DNA from 2 places in the Ignatzschineria rhizosphaerae genome. Region 2 is predicted to be linked to the other one. Evidence: riboswitches for the same ligand, from Rfam matches in the RefSeq annotation. Region 2 holds a riboswitch; the other holds the start of a gene.

Region 1 (12,357 bases), 1.3 Mb from region 2:
TCACATGACATAATCCTTGATGTAGCTCCCCTTCGCTGCGTGTTACTTCTCCCACATAAAGATGCTTAAAAAAATCAGTGGCAAATATGTCTAAAAACATTGAAGGAGAATAGAGATACTCAATATCTCTAGGACCACCTGTGCCGTAGGTAACTTGCTCCTTCGAATAGACTTCTCCAAAGATCCAGCCTCCATTTTTCACCGCTTGGCGTAACCCTTGAAAGACTTCTCTTTGCATTACTTGATCAAAGTGCCCATAAACACAGCAGGCATAATCGTATTGATCCTCACCCCAAGTAACTGTCGTTAAATCAACTTCCCTTGTTTTAATCGTGAGATCACCTTTTCTTGCATTTACTTTTTGTAAAGCTACATCTGAATAATCCCACAGATCAATACTTAATACTCTATTAGCCTCTTTAGCCTTTTTTGCTAAAAAGAGCGCATTTCTCCCCTCGCCTTCAGCAATGGCTAACAATGACCCTTCAGGTTGTAAAACAGGCTCTAACTCTTGGATAAATTGATTTGCAGCTTCGCCATAAAGATACTCTTTTCTTAAAAAACGCTCATTCCAATGCGACTTCATCTTTTAGCTCTCCTTTTTCATTGTTCTTTTTCCCTATCTCTTTTCTATAAGTCTCAATGAGATTATTTATAAAAATAAAAAAAGCGATCTTTAAATATCGCTTCTTTTATTTCCTAATAATCTATTTACCGCTTACCTATCACTAGCGCATCTTATCTGCTAACTTAAATTCCAATGCCGTTTGGATATTAGAGAGTCGTAAAAATTGGCCATTTTCTGAAATAATAATTTCAGCACCACGGTCAAGAAGCTCACTAATATCACCATCAAGATTATTTAAAGCACTATCTGTGCAGAACTTACGAGTCATCCCAAGCCCTTTTGCTTTTAAGACCCCCCGAGAACTAAAATATCCCTCGCCAAAGAAATTATTACACATTGTTCCGGTAATTCTCATCCCTTCGCCAAAGGCAATTGTTGGTACTAAGCTTCCTTTCTCAAGATCAAGTTCCTTACCATTGACACTAACTAATTCATAGTGATGATGTTGTAGCTCTTGCGCTGTTGGAATCTTGGTGTCTAATTGTGCCATCATGCTTCCTTTGCTAGAACAAGCTGCAATGAGTACTAATGCTACAGAACCTAATAATAACTTTTTCATAAACTTGAGTCCTAATAATTTACTAAAATTACGAAAGAGATAAAATATCTTCAATATTTCTCTCTCATTTCACGGCTTCAATGTTAATTATAACATCAATAAAGCGCACTCTTAAATCCCTTTGATGAGTGAACTTTTTACCATTTTATAAAGCTGTTGCAACGATAATACTTGAGGCTTTCACTAATCCTAAGATCTCATGACCAATCTCTAATGCCATCTCTTCAACACTCTCATTTGTAACAACTGCCGTTAACAATAGCCCTTTAGCTGTTTCAAAGCCTACAGTACTATTTACCGCCCCTTTATTAATAGTGCGAATCACCCCTTCAAATTGATTACGAGCAGAGAAAGCAAGTCCTGAATGTTTATTCGCTAACACAACCCACGGCGCTTTAATAATTGCCACAACCGCTCTTTCTAAATTGATTTGTAGCGCTTTACAGCTCTGCTTAGTAATCACCGTGACAATTTCATCACCGTTATCTAAAGTAATGATTACTTCATTATTAACGCTACCTTCAAAAATAGCACTTACTTTTCCTGACAATTGGTTACGAGCCGATATCTGTCTCATACTTTATTCCCCTTTTTTATTGTAATCACTCCCTATATTGTATCAGGAGGTTTTATAAAATCGTGATTAGTTTATAGTGTCTTAAATAGTTTTCAAAAAATTTTAAGAAAGGTATTATTTTCTAATCAAAGAATCTGTTAATGATGATTAAAAGACATACTTATTTTATATGAGATTACTTGAAGAATCCTTTATAATGCTTCAATAGTCACAGATCACAAAAAATGACAATAGATAATTCATCACATTTTTATTAAAAAATGATTGATAAGTAGCAGGGATATTTTAACTCTATGAGCCAATTACATCATCCATCACATATTATGGTGATCGATCAAAATAGATTATTTCGCGAAAAAATTGCCTTTCTTCTCTCACAAGATAGGGATCATTATTACCATGTGATTACAAACTTTGAAAATATAGAAGATGGTCTTCAATTTTTACAAGAATCTACAATTGACCTGCTGCTAATTGAAGCAGCTTTAATAAAAGATGATTTTCAATTGAATCTCTTACAATCCATTATCCATCATCACCCGCAACTACGAATTATTCTCCTAACCTCACAGCAAGCATTTTTACATGCTCCGCTACAGCGCTTAGAACAAGCACATACCTATACAAAAAGCATTGATAGCCAAGAGTTTTTAATATTTATTGCCAAAGTCTTACAACATCATGATGAAGAGATTACCAACTATTTAGAAGACTTAACACCAAGAGAATTAGAGATCTTAGAATGGTTAGTTAAAGGGGATAGCAATAAAGAGATTGCCAGAGAACTCTCGATTTCAGAAAGTACTGTGAAAGTTCACGTACAAAATATTTTAAAGAAATTTAAAGTCTCAAGCCGTGTTGAAGCTGCTGTTTATGCGGTAAGAAATGACCTTAGCGCATAACGAACGCTCCATTATCTTTTTAAGAAACGCCCGTACTTTAAATCATGGCAATTTTTATCTCCATTAATAAAAATTAATCACAATATCCTCGAACCGGTTTAAGAAACACTAAAACTGTACAGTGTGTGAATCAAATCCACCTGTATGATGCCGGATAGAACCATTTTTGCGCTTCTCATAACTGATGCGCCGACAATCTAATGCAGTCTCTTTTAAATCGATTTTACTATAAATAGTGCTTGCAAGATGCCAGATAGAAGATATCTCTTATTGTTCATAGCCGATACGCAGGCATTTAAATCAGCCTTTTAAACCTATTTCACTATATTATAAAACTAAATGAGAGGGAGAAAGAAAGAGAGATTAAAAAAGCGAAAAGGCTCAAGATACAACACTTAAAGCCCATTTCACTTTTTAGATAATCCCATCAAGAGCTTATTAAATCATTTAAAACCTCTATTAATTTATAATTTAGAGAGCGCTTGGGTAATATCTGCTTTTAAATCTTCCACTTCTTCTAATCCTACAGAAAGTCGAATTAAAGTAGGATCAATTCCCATTACTTGCTTCATCTCTGGCGTAAAAGTGCCATAAATGGTCGATTCAGGATGAATAATTAAGGTGCGATTATCAAAAAGATTAGTTGCTCGTCGAATCAGTTTTAAAGCATCTAAAAACTGAAAACACTCTGCCTTAGAGCTTAAATTAAAAGTTAACATCGCCCCAGGGTTGCCGATAAAAAACTTTTCACTCAATGCCTTATAAGGAAAACTCTCTAATTTAGGATACGCCACTTTAACAATACGACTGTGCGTTTCTAAAAACTGTGCTAATTCAAAAGCCGATTGGCTCACCGCTTGATAACGCAATTTTAAGGTCTCTAACCCCATAATTTGCGCATAAGCACTATCTGGATCCATGCAAGCCCCAAAATTTCGCGCAATCTCTCGTTTAATTTTAAACATAAAGGCTGAAAATGGTGCCGGGTTATTGACCTTTTGTAAGCGCTTATTATGGGCCCAATCAAAAGCGCCATAATCCAGTATCGCCCCACCAATGCTTGTAGCACCACCCGATACATATTTGGTCGTTGAGACAACTTCAATATCAACGCCCCATTTTTTAGCCTCAAATCCCCCCCAAGGAATGACTGTACTATCGACGATTAAAGGAACTTGATGTTTGGTTAGAATCGCTTTAATGCCAACAAGATCGGCAATTTCTAAATGAGGATTTGTCATTACTTCACAGAAAAAAGCGCAAGTATTATCATCTATCGCCGCTTCAATTTCTTGAAGATTATCCGTATCCACAAAACGGACCTCCACTCCAAATTCAGCTAAAGTATATTGAAAAAAGGCAAAAGTGTTTCCAAAAAGATGAGGGGAAGTCACAATATTGCTGCCTGCGTAGCTCAGTGCCATAAAGGTATTAGAGATGGCTGCCATTCCACTACTTAGCATCATCACATCTTTTGCACCTGAAATTGCCTTAATCTTATTTTCTAATGCTTCAACCGTTGGATTGGTGATACGTGAATAAGTATGAGAGGGAATCTCTTCTTTATTTTGAAACGCATCGGCTATCGCTTTAGAATCTCTAAACTCAAAGGCAGCACCTCGATAAATAGGTGCATTCATTGCCCCATGAATATCTGCATGGTTCTTATCACTTGTTAAGATTTTACTATTAAAGCCTAATGCTTGATTGATCTCTCGCTTACCCATAATTTATTCACCTATCTATAAATATTTATTCTTATCATACTGATTACAGTGAGGTTAATTTAGCTCAAAATAGCCGCTTGATCCAATCAGATTTACAAGCCGATTTATAGCGAGCGTAAAAAAGCCAACACGCATTTCTTTTTTATCAAGCAGTGTTGGCAGGGCTTCCATCGCTTTTATCTCTCAGGTTAGATACTCAATCAAAGGGCTTGATTGACATCCTGTCACTGTAGGAGTTAGCACCTTAAATATCGCTATTCAGGTTGCCGGGTTTCATAGGGCCTATCCCTCCACCACTCTTGATAAAATATTGTTATTCACAACGTGACTCCATAATACGCATAGTCATTTCATAAAGGCAATAACATTTCATTAATTTTATGATAAAAAGACCTTAAAAATCGCAATTCCTTTCGCCTTACAATCATTTAAGCAATGTTATATTTTATCTTTTCTGTCATTATTTATTCCCGCTTTAAACTCGCGGTTTAAAAAAATCATCGTTATACTACTGATAAATTCATTTTAAGGAAAAATTATGCAACGTCACTGGTGGAATAAATCTCGCGCGATTTTGATGCTGACAATGGCTTCTTTGATAGCTGCTTGTAGTAATGAAGAACCACTTGAAATTCAATCGGGTGCTTATCTGCCAAAAGAGATAACTGTTCAGTTTCTAAAAGATGAAACAACGATTGATGATGCGCAAAAACTCATCATCACGCAAGAGATTATTGAGTCCTTAGAACAGAGCTATTTTACAATTGAGCTACCAATGATGCATCATTTTACTCACAAAGAGATGGCTAATGGCATCATCACCCCTGAAAATTTAGTCTTAAGCCAATTGGCAACATATCAATTGACCCCACAAAAAAATAGCATCATCCAAGTAAAAAGCGAAGATTTTGGAAAATGCCAGCAAGCAAAGTGTGCTTTACAATTTTCACTGACAAAAGTCGCTGCTGATGATCCTCAAATTAAATCATTGCAAGAAATGCCGGAAATCGTTGAAGAACCTATTATCGAAGAAACACTCCCTAGCCTTGATATTGCAAAACTCTTTGCCACCAACTACTGGGGCGTTATTCATGAAATTAGTGATCATCTAACCTTAAAGTTAACCCCTATTCAGAGTAATGGCTTAATTTACGGCATTCCAGAGCATACGGAGATGGCTTCCTTTGAAATAGGTAATATCACGATTGATCCTAAAGACCCAAAGGTTGAGATTCTCTCTTTTTATAGCAATGCAATGCCAAGTAGCGATGTTCATCAAGTGGATACAATCTCTTACCTTTTTATTATTCCATCAAAAGAAGCACCCAATTTAGATCTCACGGCTTTAGATACAGAAAACCAACATTTTTTTGCCGATCAAAACAACTTATTAGCAAGAGATACTACAGGTTTTTATAGTATCCAGTACCGATATTTCCCGGCATTAAAACAGCTTGCGATAGCCCTTACGGAAAGCCGAACATTAGAAGATATTTTAGGCCATTTTCAAGCCATCAATACCCTTCAATCCACATTAATTGATGCGGATAAGAATAAGACAACCACCAAGCCCAAAGCAAAAGATGAGAAAGCAACTACTGCTGCTGAGAGTAAAACCATTTTATTAACTGATTTTTCACTCCCCCTTAAAGAGCTGCAATCACGTTATCAGATTACGCTAAAGCAGATGTTTCGCGTGGATAATATCTATGAAAACTACCAAAATGAAGTAAAACGAATCCTGACAAGTGATGCACTCTTCTTAAAAGAAGGGCCTAATACTCAAAATGGTTATCATCTCTTTACCCAACATTTTGGGGATTATCAATTTAATGAAACCTATCTTAAAATTCATAATGAATCACTAAAAAATGTGATCGCCGCAGTGAAAGCATTAAATAATGGGGCTGAAATAGATGCAAAAGAGTTTGAACATCACTTAGAGGATGAGGGAAAAGACGTGAAAGGAGTTTGGCAAAATCCTATCTATTTCTACTCTACAGATCCCAAAGAAGCATCAGGCATTAGCTATTTCAAAGAGATCCAACCGGGCGTGACTTTAGAGATCTTTTCACCGGCATTTCAAGGGCACGTTGCGGAAAAAGTACTTTTTAGTAAGTTACTCAGCAATATGACTTGGAAAAATTTGCCCAAACTTGCTAAAAACAGTATTAAAAATATTGCTAAATACCACGCAATGCCACTAATTGAAGAAAATAGCGTGGAATCAACTGATGAAGCATCCGATTCTAAAGAGGTAGCTGAAGCTAAGGCGCCTACTGAAAAAACATCATTTTATGAGTTTAAAGAGGGAAAAACGACTCTTCAAGGAGAGCTAATCAAAGAGTAGTTTTATCGTAAAATAGGTTTAAAAAAACCGTTAATTTAAATTGCGGGCACGAAATAACTAGAAGAATGCAAACATTCTCTCCCGCCGCAAGATAGACCTTTTTAAACCGAAGAGACTGTAGCAAAAACTCCATATAAAAAGGCATTATCTTGAAAGAGCTGTTTATCACGGCGCTCAAGGATAATGCCTTTTAAATTCAAGCTTTAGGTTTTTCTATAGCTAATTTGGTTTAAGAGAAATTGCTTTAAAAATAAAACAGTATGGCGTATGAATCAAATCAGCTTGCACTGTGCCAGATAGAACGATTCTTGTGCTTCTCATAATCGGTGCGCCGGCAATCTGATTCCGTGGTTTTTAAAGTGATTTCACTATACTTTAAAAAAGCCTTTATTACGAAAAATGCGTTAAATCAAAGTACCCACCATGATCGGCGCTAATAGCGCCTTTATATGGTATTTCACCTATTAAAGGGATATCGGTAAACGCTTGAATCCCGATAATATAATTTTTAAGACTTGCCGAATCAGAAAGATGATTGGCGATCCAGCCGGTAACCTTTAAACCAGCCTTTTCAATCGCATCAAACGTTAAACGCGCATGGTTAATCACCCCAAGCTTTAAGCCAACCACCACAATGACGGGCAATTGATTTTCCACCACCCAATCACTAAAGCTTTTCTCAAAACTTAAAGGCGTATACCAACCACCGGCACCTTCAACCAACGTAATTCTATTTTTCGCCTCTAAATGACGAAGCCCTTTTGTCATCTTTTCAAAGAAAATAGGTTGTCCTAACTCATCTGCCAAGATATGGGGCGCTTCCTCCGCTTCAAAAAAGTAAGGATTCACCTCTTCATACTGCAAAGAATCAAAAGAGGCTTTTAAATGCCCAAAAGCATCCGGATTTTTAAGCCCAAGCTCTGTCATTGCAGCTCCTGATGCAACAGGCTTATAACCATTTGCCGGCATATTCGCTTCATTAAGCGCGGCTAATAATCTTGTTGTTGAATAGGTTTTACCAATTTCCGTATCGGTTCCTGTGATAAACCATGTTTTAGGTTTTGGCTGATTCATTGTCATCCTCTTATTTATTGTTAGATCTCTATTTATTGTTAGATCTCTATTTATTGGAGCCTATTATCTATTTGGCTTAAGAAACTATTTTAAAAGTAAAACACTCATGTATGAACCAAACTAGCTTGCACGATGCAAGTTAAACGATTCTCGTATTCTCATAACAGGTGCGCCGGAAAATCTTCTTTTATGGGCTTTTAAAAGCGGTTTTAGAAATTCAATCCCTAGGGGATTTCGATTAAGGCCACTGTATAGGTTAGTTGATAGCCACCATTATGTTTAAAAAACTGCTCTAGTTTTTGATAACTCTCTCTTCCTAATAGACCTTTACGGCGATTTTTAAGCGCTGTCGCACCAATATTTTTAAGGCTTTTAAAAAGTGATTTAAGTGATTCAAAATGCATTATTTCTTTGTATATCGTCACTTTTCCTCCATATTGCTCAACAATTTTGCTCAAGGCACTTTCTGAAATAAAATCAATCACATGTTTTTCATCATCAATAGTCTTAAATGCAGAAATCAATTCATGCAAACTCCCCTCAACTAGGGTTGAGATTATCACGCTAGGCTTCGCAGCTTTCTCATTTTCATCTCTACTTTTAAAAGCACTTTTTGCAACACGCACCAATTCTGAGATCGCTCTTTGAGGCTCATGACACCACTGAATCGCAAGGCTACTTAATACCAAATCAAAGCTTGAATCTGCAAAGGGTAACGCTTCAATATCACCTTGATAATAAGCTTCATAAATATTTCTCATTCGCGCGACCTCTAGCATCTCCTTAGATAGATCGAGCGCTGTTACACTCGGCAATTTAGTCACTAACGCTTTTTGCGCAAAAAGCGCATTGCATAAACTTAAACCAACATAACCCGTGCCACAACCTGCATCCAAAATAGAAAGTTCGTGAGCCTGATCCTTAAAATGGGCTAAAAGTGTCAGTGATACTAAGCGATCCGCAATTTTTCGCTGCACTTTGGCAACGGAATCATAAAGCTTGGCATTTTTACTAAATTCGGCATTAATCAAAGGCTTTTGAATCTGATTTAAAGTTGTGATCATAGGCTCAGACTTAGATATAGACTCAGGTTTAGATGTCATTTTAGAAAGAGGCACTCTCACGCTTTGCATGCTGATTAATTCATTATCAATAGATTTCACAATAGGCTATCCCAAAAACTGCTCATAAATGGCATTTTGTAGCGCCAAGATTAACGTATCAATCATTATCAATGAATGTTCTGCGGTAATCGTTATCCGAAGTCTTGCGGTATTAGGGGGAACTGTTGGCGGGCGAATAGCTGAAACCCAAATCCCATTATCCCGAAGCTTTTTAGAAATTTCTAATGCTGCTTGATCACTGCCAATAATAAGTGGTTGAATTGGGCTTTGTGAAGCTAAGAGATAAGGTAAAGTCATATTACTATCTTTTTGCGCAACCTCTTGTAATAAACTCTCTACTTTTGCTCTAAAATAAGTAATATTTTCCTTTAATTTTGCCCGTTTTTGATCACCCTCTTTAGAGGCAATAAGATCAATCCCCCTATCTAAGATCGCAGCTTGCATTGGTGAAATTGCGGTACTGTAAATCAAGGGTTTTGAAAATTGAATAAAATAAGCTTTTAATTCCTCAGACAATAAGAGCGCCGCCCCGCTACAGCCAAAAGCTTTGCCAAAAGTCACAACTAAAATATCTGGCTTTATGCCATAAAGATCACAAGAGCCTCGTCCACCCTCACCAAAAATACCTATACCATGAGCATCATCAATCATTAGTAATGTATGATCATACTGATCTGTTAAAGCCTTAATCTCCTTTAAAGGTGCATGATCACCATCCATACTAAAAACCCCTTCCGTAATAACTAATCTACCGGCATTTTCTGGCAATGGTTTATCAAGATAGCTCTTTAAAGATTGGCAATCATTATGTTTAAAACGGAACAATCTCCCTTTAGAAAAAACTGCCGCCTCTAACAGCGATGCGTGAGATAAACGATCAGCAATCATTAGGTCATTTTGTTCAATCATAAGCTTTATAACGGCTTGATTTGCCGTAAAACCAGAAGGGTAAACAATTGCCGCCTCATATCCTAACCAAGATGCAAGTTTTGCTTCTAGCCCTGAAAGGGATGCACTATATCCTGTCACATGAGGAGATCCCCCACTACCAACACCTAAAGCTTTAGCGCTATCTACTGCGCTAGCAATCATTTGAGGGTGATGTGCTAATCCTAAATAATCATTAGATGAAAAATTAAAATAATGATTTTGATCCACCTGAATCGAAACACTACTACTGTTTGTAGTGCAAACAGATTGTTGCCGATATCGATCTCTTTTTTTCTGCTCTTTTAGAGCCGTATTAATTCTTGTGTGCCACATAAACTGTACGGTATCTCTTCCCTAATTGATCTATTGTTTACTTTTTTCTATAAGTAATTTAACTTCTTCTACACCGATAAAAAATGATGAAATAACAATGATCTAACGTTTTTTATTTTTTATAAAACCTTGCTAATCCCTGAACAAAAGCGACTTTGCTCAGACCAAAAACAAGAATTTATAGTACCATAGAGCTCTTTTGAACTCGGTTTAATTTCACAATAATGGGTAAAAAACATCACACAATCGACCGAGAAACCAACAGACAACAATAGTAAAGTTAATCTAAAAAAGAGAAATTATCACCATGAGTAAAATCGATTTAGCGTTTGATTCAAAGCATATTTGGCATCCATATACCTCTATGAGTGAACCACTTCCCTGTTATCCTGTAAAATCTGCAAATGGTGTTAAATTACAGCTTGAAGATGGACAAGAACTTATTGATGGAATGTCATCATGGTGGGCCGTATTACATGGCTATAACCACCCTGTGATGAATGAGGCAATAAAAGCGCAGCTTGAACAAGTTTCACACGTCATGTTCGGCGGCATTACGCACCAACCTGCCGTTGATCTGGCACAAAAGCTTATTGATATTATGCCTAGCAATCTTGAATGCGTATTTTTAGCAGACTCAGGCTCAGTTGCCGTAGAGGTTGCGCTTAAAATGGCATTTCAATATTGGCATGCAAAAGGGGAATTTCGCCATCGAGTACTCTCACTTTCACATGCGTATCATGGGGATACATTTGGGGCTATGGCCGTTTGTGACCCTGCTAATTCTATGCACTCTCTCTATGGTGATTATCTCCCTAATCACCTTTTTGCAGATACTTTCACTGTAGGATTTGATGAAGCGTGGCATGACAGTGCGGCGGATAATCTACGAGAACTTTTTAAAACTCACCATCAAGAACTCTTTGCCGTTATTGCCGAGCCAATCGTTCAAGGCGCTGGTGGCATGCGCTTTTATCATCCTAATTATCTAAAAGTACTCCGAGAACTGTGTGATGAAACAGGCGTACTGCTTATTCTTGATGAGATAGCCACAGGATTTGGTAGAACCGGTAAATTCTTAGCCTGCGAACATGCTGGCATTGAGCCAGATATTTTGTGTCTTGGCAAAGCCCTTACAGGAGGATATCTTACTCTTTCAGCTACTTTAACAACGCGCCATGTTGCTGAAACTATCAGTAATGGGGAAGCAAAATGCTTTATGCATGGCCCAACTTTTATGGGAAATCCTCTTGCTTGTGCGGCTGCGAATGCTAGTCTCTCCTTACTTGATAATGGACAATGGCAAGAGAACGTTCATCGAATTGAAGCGCAATTAAAGCGTGAGTTATTAGCGCCTCTCAAAAAGAATCCCCATATTCAAGATGTCCGTGTTCTAGGTGCTATTGGTGTTGTTGAGTTGAAACAATCTGTCAATCAAGCACATATTCAAGAATATTTTGTCGAAAATGGTGTCTGGATTCGCCCCTTTAATAAACTGGTCTATATTATGCCGCCCTTTGTCACCTCAAAAGAGGAGTTATCGCAGCTCACAGGCACATTAGTCAAGTTATTACAACGTGATGATTTTTCTAAGTTTGTCCTATAACAAAGTTTTGATAAGGCATTAATGATGAGTATTATTCAAGAACGTATTAATATTTTCTCGCACCTAGAAAACTCCCCAGAAAGTGAATACAAGGATAAGCAAGAAAATGAAAATGAAAATATGCAAGAAATCACCCTCTCTTACCTCAAAGTAACGCCACAAACAGGCATACAGAAAGATTCTAGTATTCTCTTTCTGCACGGCATTTTAGGGGATGCAAGAACATGGTTACCATATCTTCATCAATTTCCAGAATTTGAAACTATCGCCCTTACTCAATCGGGGTTTGGTCAAGATACTCACTCTCCAGAATTATTTGATACACAGCGCCACGCTAAAGAGCTTATTGCTTTTTGCAAAGCCCTAAACCAACAAGAAAATCGTCCTGAACGAAAGTTTATTATCGTTGCTTGGTCCTATGCGTGTCATGTTTCACTCCTTGCCGCAAAGCTTGCGCCAGAGCTTTTTAAATCATTAACGCTCTATGAGCTGATTGTTCCAAGTTATGGCATTAGTGAGGGTCAGCAAACTGATTTTACCAAAGACC
Region 2 (12,357 bases):
TATTAAAATATTGATTCTATTGACTTTATTAAAGACGAGAAATACTAGGAAAGAGGGGGCGACCTCTTCCTAGCATTTCATAAGTGAGAAATTAGGCATTAGGAGTCAACAAATGGCTAACCTTCTCGCTACTGGTTATTGATACGGTGTATCAGTTGGATTTTTAAAGAGCTCACGCATGCTATCTGAAAGTGGGAATTCTAAGTTTGCATTACGTGGAGGAATTGGTTGAGTAAACCATTTGTTGTAGATCTCTTCCATTTCCCCTGATTTTGAAAGCTCAACAATGACTTCATCAGCAAGTGCTTTAAATTGCGGGTCATCTTTACGCATCATACATGCATAAGCTTCTTGGTCTTGGGATTCCCCTGTAACAACCCAACGGCTTGGATTTGGGGATTTAGCACGCTCACCATAAAGAAGAGAGTCGTCCATTACATAAGCAATTCCGCGATTATCAGAGAGCATCATAAATGCATCTCCATGGTCTTTAGCTGCTTGAATACGCATATTCATATTCTTTTCAGCATTCATATTACGAAGAATTCGCTCAGAAGTGGTTCCTGCTGTTGTAATGACCACTTTATCTTTAAGATCATCAAAGCTTGAGATGCCGGAATCTTTATCGGTAATCATACGGATATTAATGATAAAGATCGTATTAGTGAAGCCTGCTTCTTGTGCACGGGATTTGTTATGAGTCGTAGAACCGCACTCAAGGTCAATGGTACCATTACGCATTAGTGGAATACGGTTTTGTGAAGTGATGGGCATCAGTTTTACATCGATTTTTTTACCGAGTTTTTTCTCAATACCTTCTACAATTTTTAAGCTAACTTCATGGGAATAACCAATGACATTTTGTTGATTATCATAGTATGAGTAGGGGATTGATGATTCTCTATGACCTAGGGTAATAGATCCCGTATCATTTACTTTTTTTAATGTGCCTGTCAGTTCTTCTGCAATTGTTGCACTCGGCATCGCAATTAGGCCGCATAATGCAAGCCCTAGAATCGTTTTTTTCATGTTTACTCCTTCGTACTGTGGTTGCTATCTAGTTGTGTATCCTAGCAAAAGCTGTTAATTGGATATTTTGAAATATCTCTTTGTTATATTTAAGTTTTTTTAAACATCGTGAGAACTAAGATAGTAAAAAAATTATTATAGTAGGTCTTTTATAAATCTTGAGAACTCAGCTTTTAAGTTTAAATTTTGAACAGCCTGTATTTAGATATAGGCTAGCTGTGAGAAAAAAGCAAGAAGTAAGACTCGATATTTTTAAGGAGGGATATTACTTTTAGTTATAGGTATCTACCATAAATGACTTTAATTTAAATGTTGGCAAGGATTGATAACTGCTTGATCTTGGTGCTTGACGGAAGGTTTAGGAGCTTCTATTCTTAAGACATTATTTTGCAGGATAAAGGGCATAAAAAATGAAGAAAAAATTGATCGTTTTAGGAAGTAGCAATGTGGATTATATTTTAAAAGTTCCCCATTTTTTATTGCCAGGAGAAACGCTTGCCGGAGATCAGTATCAAGTTGCACTAGGGGGGAAAGGCGCCAATCAAGCGGTTGCAGCGGGGCGAGCGGGAGCAAATATTACCTTTATTGCAGCAGTAGGTGATGATGATGTGGGAAAATGGGCGATCACACAATTTCAAAAAGATCAGATTAATACTGCATTAATGACGGTTATTAAAGGTGAAAAAACAGGTGTTGCGCTAATTTTTGTAAATCATGAAGGTGAAAACATGATTGGTATTTATGCCGGTGCTAATGCCCATGTGACTCCTGAACTAGTCACCCCTTTTATCTCTGAGATAACGGCGGCGGATATGCTTTTAATGCAACTAGAGACGCCTATTGAAACATTAGAATTAGCAGCAGAAAAAGCCAAAAATGCCGGCGTTAAAGTGGTACTCAATCCCGCTCCAGCAAGAGATTTAACGGATGCTTTTTTAGCCAATATCGATATTATTACGCCCAATGAAACAGAGGCGCAGATCCTCACAGGTATTACTGTTGAAACAGATAAAGATGCCGATTTAGCATCCCAAGCTTTGCACCAAAAAGGGATTGAAACAGTGATTATTACCTTGGGAAAGAGAGGTGCTTGGGTGAGTGTGAAAACAAAAGATGATTCACGTGGAACCGGAGAGTTAGTGCCAGGATTTATGGTGAAAGCTGTAGATACCATTGGGGCGGGTGATACTTTTAATGGCGCTTTAGTAACGGCATTATTAGAAGATCAAACGCTTTTTGACGCTGTGAAAATAGCGCATGCAGCAGGGGCTTTAGCGGTGATGAAAGAGGGCGCTCAGCCAGCAATTCCTTGGCGTGAAGAGATTGAAGCATTCTTAAAAGCTCAAGCCTAATTTGTAGTTTTTTAGTTAAAAAATCAGCATTCATAAGAAAAATTTAAATAGTTTACTAGAGCAATTTACTAGAGATTAATGAGTAGCATTAATCTCTTTTTTATTGTGAAAAAAGAGGATAATTCTCTGTTTTCATGAGTACTTAGATAGTTAGTGGAAAAGTATATTGATTGGTTTTAAAAAGGAGATTAATCCAAAAAATAAAAATAGGGAGAGATAAATAATTTGCTTTTTAAAAAAGAGTATGCGTATTATAAAAACACGCTGACAACAGCGAACATTTATCAAGAGTGGTGGAGGGATAGGCCCTGTGAAACCCGGCAACCTGGATACGAAAAAGGTATTTAAGGTGCTAACTCCTACAGTGATGAATACCTAAAGTATCAAAATTGAAGATATTTTAGAAACATCTACTGAGAGATAAAAGCGATTGGATTCGATGCCAACACTGCTTGATAAGAGAAAAGAGTGTTGGCTTTTTTACGCCAGCAGAAAAGGAGAGGGAGGCTTTGAGGTGCTTTCCTTCACAATAAACTGGATAAAATTTAAGGAGACAGTCAGATGTCAGTTGCACATATTTTAGGATTTCCTCGAGTGGGCGCTCAGCGTGAATTAAAGTTTGCGCTAGAGAAGTATTGGCAAGGAGAAATTGATCAAGCAAAGCTACGAAGTATTGCTAAAGCCGTTGAAGAAGATGGCTGGCGAGCGCAAGCAGACCTTGATCTTTTAACGGTGGGTGATTTTACTTTTTATGATCATATTTTAGATACTTCCGTTTTACTCGGCGTTATCCCGCCAAGATTTAATCATCCTAAAGGGGAAAAGGTATCACTTGATACCCTCTTTCGTATCGCTAGAGGTAGAGCGCCGAGCGGCGAAGATGCGCCAGCTTCAGAAATGACAAAATGGTTCGATACTAATTATCATTACATTGTGCCAGAGATAGAAAAAGGACAAGTCTTTAAGCTTTCAAGTGATCGATTATTTGAAACCGTCAAGCGTGCCAAAGGCTTTAGTTCCCAAGCTGTAAAAGCGGTGATTACAGGCCCTTTAACTTGGCTAAAATTAGCAAGTGTTAAAGGGGAGCAGTTTTCTAAATTAGAGTTAGTCCCTGCATTAACTACAGCTTATAAAGAGATTTTAATTCAACTAGAGGCAAGTGGCGCTGATTGGATTCAAATAGATGAACCTATTTTGGTGTTAGATCTTTGCGATAAGTGGCGAGCCGCTTTTAAGGCTGTTTACCAAGAACTTGCCAAAATTAGTGATAAGCTCATTTTAACCACTTATTTTGATGAGCTTGCCGATAATTTAGAGACAATTGTCGAGCTTCCGGTAGCAGGGCTGCATATTGATGCGATTCGGGGGGATCTTGCCAATGTTGTTAACCAGTGGCCTGGAGATAAGATTTTATCTGTAGGCATAGTCGATGGCCGTAATATTTGGGCTAATAATCTGGCGCAGAGTTTGACGACTTTAACGCCGCTTGCTGAAAAATGGGAAGGACAATTATGGGTTGGCTCTTCTTGCTCATTACTCCATTCGCCCGTTGATTTAAATGCCGAAGAGAAGTTAGATACCGAAATTAAGTCTTGGCTTGCCTTTGGTATTCAGAAAATAGCAGAGATTAAAACGTTAACTCTAGGCGTTACTGATGGGCGATCTGCGATTGAGGAAGCCTTAACAAAGTCTAATAACATTCATGCTTCACGTGAAACCTCCACACGCATTCATAATCTCGCCGTAGCTCAACGCGTTGCAGCGATAAAAGCAGGGGATGATCAACGAGAAACAGCTTTTACCAAGCGCTCGCAGATTCAGGCAAATAAATTTAATCTACCCCTTTTCCCGACAACGACGATCGGCTCGTTTCCTCAAACTCATGAGATTCGCCAAATTCGCCGGAAATATCGTTTAGGAGAGATCGATAAGCAGCAATATCATGAAGGGATTTATGATCAGATTCGTTATGCCATTTCGGAGCAAGAAAAGCTTGGGTTAGATGTGCTTGTTCATGGGGAAGCTGAGCGTAATGACATGGTTGAATACTTTGGTGAAAACTTAGATGGTTTTGCTTTTACGCAGTTTGGTTGGGTGCAAAGTTATGGTTCTCGCTGCGTGAAACCGCCGATTATCTATGGCGATGTTTCAAGACCTAAAGGCATTACCATTGATTGGATTAAGTTCGCCCAAAGTTTAACAGATAAGCCTGTTAAGGGGATGTTAACAGGTCCTGTCACGATTTTATCTTGGTCTTTCCCAAGAGATGATGAATCAGACCAAACGTCGGCTTTTCAGATTGCCTTAGCATTAAGAGATGAGGTTCACGATTTAGAGCAAGCGGGTGTGGCGATTATTCAAATAGATGAGCCAGCGATTCGAGAATTATTACCGCTTCGTAGAGAGCGACAAGCGGATTATTTAGCATGGGCAGAAAAAGCCTTTCGCTTAAGTAGCTCCGGCGTGAAAGCAGAGACGCAGATTCATACCCATATGTGTTATTCCAACTTTAATGAGATTATTAAATCGATTGCCAATTTAGATGCTGATGTGATTACGATTGAAACATCGCGTTCAGATATGAAGCTTTTGAACGTTTTTCGGGAGTTTAAGTATCCCAATGATATCGGCCCTGGCGTTTATGATATTCACTCTCCAAGAATCCCAACAGTTACAGAGATTGAAACGCTTATTGAACATGCAACTCAATATCTTCCAAAAGAACAGCTCTGGATTAACCCAGATTGCGGGCTTAAAACAAGAGGGTGGGATGAAGTTCGAGCGGCCCTAAAAAATGTTGTGACGGCAACAAAATCATTACGTCAAAGATATCAAAAGGCGTTGTGATACGAAGATGATTTAATCAAGTGAGCGCAATAATCTCACTATTAAATACTAAAGCATTCTCTCCATAGTTTTTTTGAATGCTTTAGTAACCTTACTCCTTATGAGTGCTCATCAATACTTATTGTGTGACTCATTTACCCTATCTTTCTGAAGATTGATAGGGTGTTTTTTTTAGAAGGGTTATGAAGCCCTATTTTTTATTTCTCAAGAGAGCGTAACCAGGCTATTTCCTCTTTCCAAATCTCAGGCTCAATGGTTTCTAAGATAAGAGGCATATCTTGAAAACGTTCATCTTGCATAATATAGCGAAAAGGCGTTTCACCAATCTCACCTTTACCTAAGCTATGATGGCGATCAACACGGCTGTCAAAAGCGCCTTTAGAATCATTTAAGTGCATGGCTCTTAGATAATCAAAGCCAACGACCTTATCAAATTCTGCAAAGGTATTATCACAACCTTCTTCCGTTCGAAGCTCATATCCTGCGGCAAAGGCATGGCATGTATCGATACAAACCCCCACGCGAGATTTATCTGTGACATCTTCAATAATGCGAGCGATATGCTCGAAATCAAAGCCTAAATTCGTGCCTTGCCCTGCGGTATTTTCGATAACAGCGGTTACGCCTTTCGTATGATCAAGAACGATATTGATTGATTCAGCAATGAGTGCTAAGCAATCATTGACCGGCATTTTATTTAAGTGGCTTCCAGGGTGGAAATTAATGAGTTCAATACCGAGCTGCTCACAGCGTTGAAATTCATCAAGCAACGCATGACGAGATTTTTCGAGCGCTTCAGTTTCATGATGTCCTGGGTTTATTAAATAACTGGCATGAGGCAAGACATGCTTTGCGTTAAATTTATAAACTTCTAAAAAGCGTTTATAGCTTTCAATATCCGCCTTTTTAAGGGGAGGACCTTCCCAGCGGCGATTATTTTTTGTAAAGAGTGCAAAAGCATTTGCCCCAATACCCTCGGCATTTTTAACAGCATTTTGTACGCCGCCGGCAGCACTAACATGAGCACCAATATAATATGTCATATACCAATCCCTATCTGCATTGATTGATGCTTTAAACGATCAATCATTATGAGTTGTTTTTATAAATTTCAAAAGCCATTGTACCGATTTACGAGGAGAATGTTGAGCATCCCCTATTTGAATTCTTTTATGAGGATGATTATCAAGAGGGATTTTTGGGTTGGGGATTTATTATCTTGAATGAAGCATCACTATTTTTAAATTGCCAAATAAGCGCAGTTAAAAAGAGGCTGAGAAAACTTGCAGCAAGAGTGATAACCATCAGATGAGCATATTGCAAAGTGAAGCTAACACTTAAGCGGATCATTATAATAAATATGATAAGTGCCATAAATAATGCCTGATATCGCCATTTTGCTTGATTGAATAATCGAACCTTTTGTTTTGGTAAGAAGTAGATCCAAAGAGCTATGGCAATCGCGCCTAGTAGTGAGCTTGTAAGTTGTAAGATTTTATAAAAGGGGAGCTTGGTGTGAAAGAGTGTAGCTTCCTGTTGTAAGAGTGTAATACGGGTGACAAAAAAGCCTGTTTGGTGGGTAAAATCATCCCAGCAAATATGCGATAAAATTCCTAGAAATAGGGAGAGTAAAACCAGCATCACTCCTTTTATGCTTTGGAGCTCAATAGGCAATAGAGAGGTTTTAAGGGGAGGGGGATTTGCTAAAAAAGGCGTGAATCTTTGGCTTAAGCCTTGAGGGAGATTTAAAATAAGCGGTGTTTTGATGACTTTTTGAAAAAGGATAAAAAAGAGTAAGCCTAAAGGAAGATCAAAGAGCCAAATTCCTAAGAAAGTATGTCCAAAGACACCCAACATCTTCATCCGTAATAAGTACTCAGCATCGGGCATCATCGCGCCAATAATAAGCGCCGATAAGGAGAGTTTTTGCAGAGAAACTCTATGAAGCGCAATGCCGGCAATGCTGTGTGAAAGGGTAAAAGGCATAATTATAGTTCTATCAGAATAATGAATATTGATGGATCAGATAGTAACATGATTTTTAACATTTTTTTGGGGATAAAAAAGCCTCGGTAGAGGAAGCGATTCTACCGAGGACCAAAGGATCAAATTAAAGATCTTGTTATTAATGATCTATTATTCCGTCACTTTTTTTGCTTTTTGTTCATCCATAAACTCAGGGTGATTTACTTGACGATATTGCTGAATTGCTTCAGAGATACCTTCACCACCAACTTGTGAGCGAACATATTGTGCTTCAAACTTCGCACGAGCTTCTTGTGCTGCTTTACTGTTATCCATGATAGATACAACAAATGTCACAATAAATGCAATAGGAATTGAGAAGATCGCTGGGTTATTAAGGGGAACAATCGCTTCATCATGGCCTAATACTTGTACCCAAACAGCAGGTCCTAAAGTAATGATGGTCACGGCAACGATAAATCCAGCAGCGCCTCCTAATACAGCTCCTCTTGTTGTGAGCTTGCTCCAGTACATTGATAAGAAGAGTAATGGGAAGTTTGCAGATGCACCAATTGAGAATGCAAGACCGACTAAGAACGCCACGTTTTGATGCTCAAATAAGATTCCTAAGTAGATGGAGAGAACCCCAAGTACGATTGTGGTGAAACGAGAGATTGTGAGCTCTGTTTTCATCACAGGATTACCCTTTTTGATGACGTTTGCATAGAAGTCATGGCTGATTGCTGATGCCCCTGAGAGGGTTAATCCAGCAACAACAGCGACTAATGTTGCAAATGTTACAGCCGACATGAAGCCAAGGAATACGTCTCCACCAACAACGTGTGCTAAGTGAACCGCAGCCATGTTATCGCCACCACGAAGGTTTTTGAGTAAGTCTGTAATACCGGCAATGGTATAATCAGGGTTGCCCATTACAAAGAAGATTACTCCGAATCCAACAATGAACATGAGTAAATAGAAATACCCGATAAAGCTTGCTGCATAAAGTACAGAGCGACGTGCTTCTTTTGCATCTTTAACTGTGAAGAAACGCATTAAGATGTGTGGAAGACCTGCGGTACCGAACATTAAACCAATGCCTAGAGAGATTGAGTCAATAGGGTTTTTAAGCGCGTTACCAGGAGACATTAACTTCTCTCCTAATGGGTGAATTTTGGTAGATTCTGAGAAGAGAATCTCCACGTTAAAGCCTACTTTAAAGAGAACATACGCTGCCATTAAGGTTGCACCAAAGAGGATTAATACCGCTTTGATCATCTGTACCCATGTCGTTGCAAGCATTCCCCCGAAGATAACGTAAACAACCATTAAGATCCCAACGATAAATACTGCTACGTTGTAGTGGAATCCAAAGAGCATTTCGATCAATTTACCTGCGGCAACCATCTGCGCAATAAGGTAAAGTAATACGATTGCCATTGTGGAGAACACGGCAAGAATACGAATAGGTGTTTGTTGTAAACGGAAAGAGGTCACATCTGCAAAGGTAAAGCGACCTAAGTTTCTAAAACGCTCTGCCATAAGGAAGAGGAAAACTGGCCAACCGATGAAGAATCCAAATGAATAGATTAAACCATCATACCCAGATGCGAAAACCATGGCGGTAATCCCAAGGAATGATGCAGATGATAGATAGTCCCCAGCAATTGCAAGTCCATTTTGGAATCCTGAGATTCCGCCCCCTGCGGTGTAGAAGTCTGAGGCTGATTTTGTTTTATTTGCCGCCCAATAAGTAATATAGAGCGTTGCAAGAACGAAAACAAAGAACATACTGATCGCTGTCCAGTTCTTTTCACCATCACCAAATGCAGAGTCTGCTGCAAAGGAGATTGAGAAAAGGCTAAGACCTAACAGAATAAAGGTTAACCATGTTTTACTTGAACTTTTCATGAGTAACCTCCTCTAAGAGCTCTTTATTTAAGGTATCAAATTCTTTATTAGTACGATTAACGTAAAGCGCAATTAATCCCACTGTCCAGACGATTAAGAAGAATCCCGCAGGAATTCCCCATGTTGTCACCATATTGGCGCCAATGGGTGTTGCAACTAAATCACGGGCAAAACTTGAAGCTAAGATAATGATGAGATACAACCCAAGTGTTAGGGCAAGAAGCGTGAGACTATATCGCTGCTTCCTTTTCACTATGGCATGAAATTTCGGATCCTTTGCTATGATGTCAACGACTTCATCGTAGTCACGTTTAGCGGTATCCTGATTAGAATTGGACATAATATCCTCCTCAGTTATAGATAAATAGACATGGTGTTATAAAATTTTTGATGGTTATCGATTTTGTCGACCAACCAAAATACTTACTAATGCCACCTTAGGCACATGATCTACAGGTTTAATTGAGCTTTTAATAAGAGAATTGTTTAAGTTTTATTGTTTTAATTACATATTTTCTTAAATTATTATATATAAAATTACCTAATTCAATTCTTTAAAGGTTTTTTATTGTTATTAACCTCTTTTTTATTATCATTTTTGATGATTAACCATGATGATTATCTCCTTTCTGCTCCACATTGTATGGTGTATTTTTTATTTAAAACAATGTATCAAGCGCCCATTTGTTCTCCTGTGAGGTTAGTTTTAAGCTAACATAGCTTTTTTTTTATATCAACTCAGAAATGAAAAACGGGTATTAAGACCCCTTTAAAATAGAGGACTTAATACCCGTTTGATTTTTTAAATCTTTATAATTCAGCGAGTTACGGCTTATTTTGACTTAAATAACTCGTGAGAATCTATTATCATTTTTTCTTAAATAAGCATCAAAAACCATTCCGATATTACGAATGAGTAATCTGCCAGAATCTTGAACATAATATTTATCGTTCTCAATAATAATTAATCCATCATCTTGCATTGCATTAAGCTCTGGTAAATCTGTTTTAAAATATTCACGAGCATCAATCCCAAGATCTTCACTTACTTTATCAAGATCTAGTTTTAAGTTACACATAATCTCGGTAATAACATGACGACGAATAAGATCATCTTGTGAGAGTTTAACACCGCGCATGATAGGGAGTTTTCCTTGATCAATCATCTCTTCATATTGTGGCATTGCTTTAGCATTTTGGGCATAGATATCGCCAATTTGAGAAATCGATGAGATGCCCATTCCCACTAAGTCACAATCTGAATGGGTACTGTAACCTTGGAAGTTACGATAGAGTAATCCCTCTTTTTGCGCAATGGCAAGTTGATCCGTTGGTTTTGCAAAGTGATCCATGCCGATATAGACGTAGCCTGCATCTGTTAAACGCTCAATCACCTGTTTTAAAATAAGAAGCTTCTCTTGAGGTGATGGCATATCTTCTGGATTCATCTGCTTTTGTGTTTTAAAGAGATGCGGCATATGTGCGTAGTTAAAGACAGATAGGCGATCGGGGGAGAGTTCGATCACATCTTCTAATGTTTGTGCAAAGCTATCGACAGTTTGAAAAGGTAGACCATAGATAAGATCTAGAGAGATCGAGTTAAACCCCGATTCTCTTGCGGCTGTTAATGTTTCAATTGTAATCTCTTTAGGCTGAATACGGTTGACAGCTACTTGCACTTTATCATCAAAATCCTGAACCCCCATGCTTAAACGGTTAAACCCGATAGAGCGTAGGAAGCGCACCGTATCGGCATTAGCCTCACGAGGATCAACTTCAATAGAGATCTCGGCTTCATCATCTGAAAGTAGATTAAATTCTTCGCGAGTTTTATCCATTAAGGTACGCATCTCATCGTGAGATAAGAATGTCGGTGTACCACCACCCCAGTGGAGCTGTTTTACCGGTGCTTTATTATTAAAGAGCTTTCCTTGCATCTCCATCTCTTTATAAAGACGGTTAAGATAAGGCTCTGAGCGCTTACGGTTATTGGTAATAATTTTATTACAGCCGCAATAAAAACAGATTGTGGCACAAAAGGGGATATGAAAATAGAGTGATAATGGATTCTTTCTAGCATTAGATGCTTGCGCTGCCTCTACATACTCTTTTTCGCCAAATTCTTCCGTAAATTGGACGGCGGTAGGGTAGGAGGTATAGCGAGGACCTGCTTTATCGTATTTAGCGATAAGGGCTTCATTAAATATTTTATTTGTCATATTCCGTATACTCTAATGATCAGCTTCTGCTCGAAGACATTTCATGAGCGAATGTCCGCTCAACAAAGACTTTGGAAAGAAATCCATTTTCTGCGAGCACTATTATATCTTAAACAGGGAGCTTGTGGCGCTTTTCTCTTGATTTATTGAGCTAAGTTTTGAAATTAGCGTTATACTTTATTGATCAACGCTTTTTGATTTTCGATGAGAATTTTCCATAGCAAAAGAGGAGTAGTTATTAATGCGTCGTACTAAAATTGTAGCAACCTTAGGACCTGCAACAGATAAACCTGGAGTATTAGAAGGGATTATTAAGGCCGGAGTGAATATTGTGCGTCTTAACTTTTCTCATGGTGAGCATGCAGAACATATTGCTAGAGCAGAAGCCGTTCGTGAAGTGGCGAATAAGCTTGGGATTCGCGTGGGAATTTTATCAGACCTTCAAGGTCCTAAAATTCGTATTGAAAACTTTGTAGAAGGCCGCGTGGAGTTAGAAGAAGGACAAACGTTTATTCTTGATTCTAAACTTGATGAAGATGCCGGCAATAATGAGCGTGTGGGTATTGCTTATAAAGAGCTTGTCAATGACGTTAAAATTGGTGATACGCTTCTTTTAGATGATGGCAATATTATTGTTGATGTCACAGGCGTTACTGAAAGCGAGATTCAAACAAAAGTCGTGGTCGCAGGTCCTTTATCAAATCGTAAGGGGGTTAATCTTAAAGGTGGCGGTTTATCAGCAGCCGCGCTAACAGAGAAAGATAAAGAAGACTTAATTTGTGCTGCAGGTTTTAACACAGACTTTATCGCAGTCTCTTTCCCTAAAACAGGTGCAGATATTATTGAAGCACGTGAGCTTTTAGTGGCAGCTGGCTCAAAGGCGGGAATCGTCGCTAAAATTGAGAGAACTGAAGCACTAGATAATATTGATGAGATTATTGAAGCATCAGATGCAATTATGATTGCTCGTGGTGATTTAGGCGTTGAGATTGGTGATGCAAAATTAGTAGGGGTTCAAAAACGCTTTATTAATC

What was found. Region 2 has a riboswitch for S-adenosylmethionine ahead of metE (5-methyltetrahydropteroyltriglutamate--homocysteine S-methyltransferase). Riboswitches for the same ligand answer to the same signal wherever they lie in the genome.
Region 1: another riboswitch for S-adenosylmethionine. It lies ahead of MMG00_RS04900 (PLP-dependent transferase); the one in region 2 lies ahead of metE (5-methyltetrahydropteroyltriglutamate--homocysteine S-methyltransferase).

Annotation. Positions count from the first base shown of each region.
Region 1 covers NZ_CP093379.1:1,132,814-1,145,170, forward strand. The annotation lists gene MMG00_RS04880 (class I SAM-dependent methyltransferase) at 1-586, opposite strand, end outside; gene MMG00_RS04885 (META domain-containing protein) at 729-1,187, opposite strand; gene MMG00_RS04890 (TOBE domain-containing protein) at 1,333-1,764, opposite strand; gene MMG00_RS04895 (response regulator transcription factor) at 2,058-2,666, shown strand; gene MMG00_RS04900 (PLP-dependent transferase) at 3,131-4,393, opposite strand; SAM riboswitch class I at 4,567-4,702, opposite strand; gene MMG00_RS04905 (hypothetical protein) at 4,932-6,743, shown strand; gene bioD (dethiobiotin synthase) at 7,134-7,817, opposite strand; gene MMG00_RS04915 (methyltransferase domain-containing protein) at 8,042-8,980, opposite strand; gene MMG00_RS04920 (aminotransferase class I/II-fold pyridoxal phosphate-dependent enzyme) at 8,987-10,204, opposite strand; gene bioA (adenosylmethionine--8-amino-7-oxononanoate transaminase) at 10,512-11,810, shown strand; gene MMG00_RS04930 (alpha/beta fold hydrolase) at 11,832-12,357, shown strand, end outside.
Region 2 covers NZ_CP093379.1:2,458,641-2,470,997, reverse strand. The annotation lists gene MMG00_RS11135 (glutamate/aspartate ABC transporter substrate-binding protein) at 136-1,029, opposite strand; gene rbsK (ribokinase) at 1,440-2,381, shown strand; SAM riboswitch class I at 2,660-2,755, shown strand; gene metE (5-methyltetrahydropteroyltriglutamate--homocysteine S-methyltransferase) at 2,943-5,228, shown strand; gene nfo (deoxyribonuclease IV) at 5,426-6,271, opposite strand; gene MMG00_RS11115 (DUF4184 family protein) at 6,414-7,214, opposite strand; gene MMG00_RS11110 (cation acetate symporter) at 7,365-9,104, opposite strand; gene MMG00_RS11105 (DUF485 domain-containing protein) at 9,088-9,444, opposite strand; gene hemN (oxygen-independent coproporphyrinogen III oxidase) at 9,947-11,323, opposite strand; gene pyk (pyruvate kinase) at 11,565-12,357, shown strand, end outside.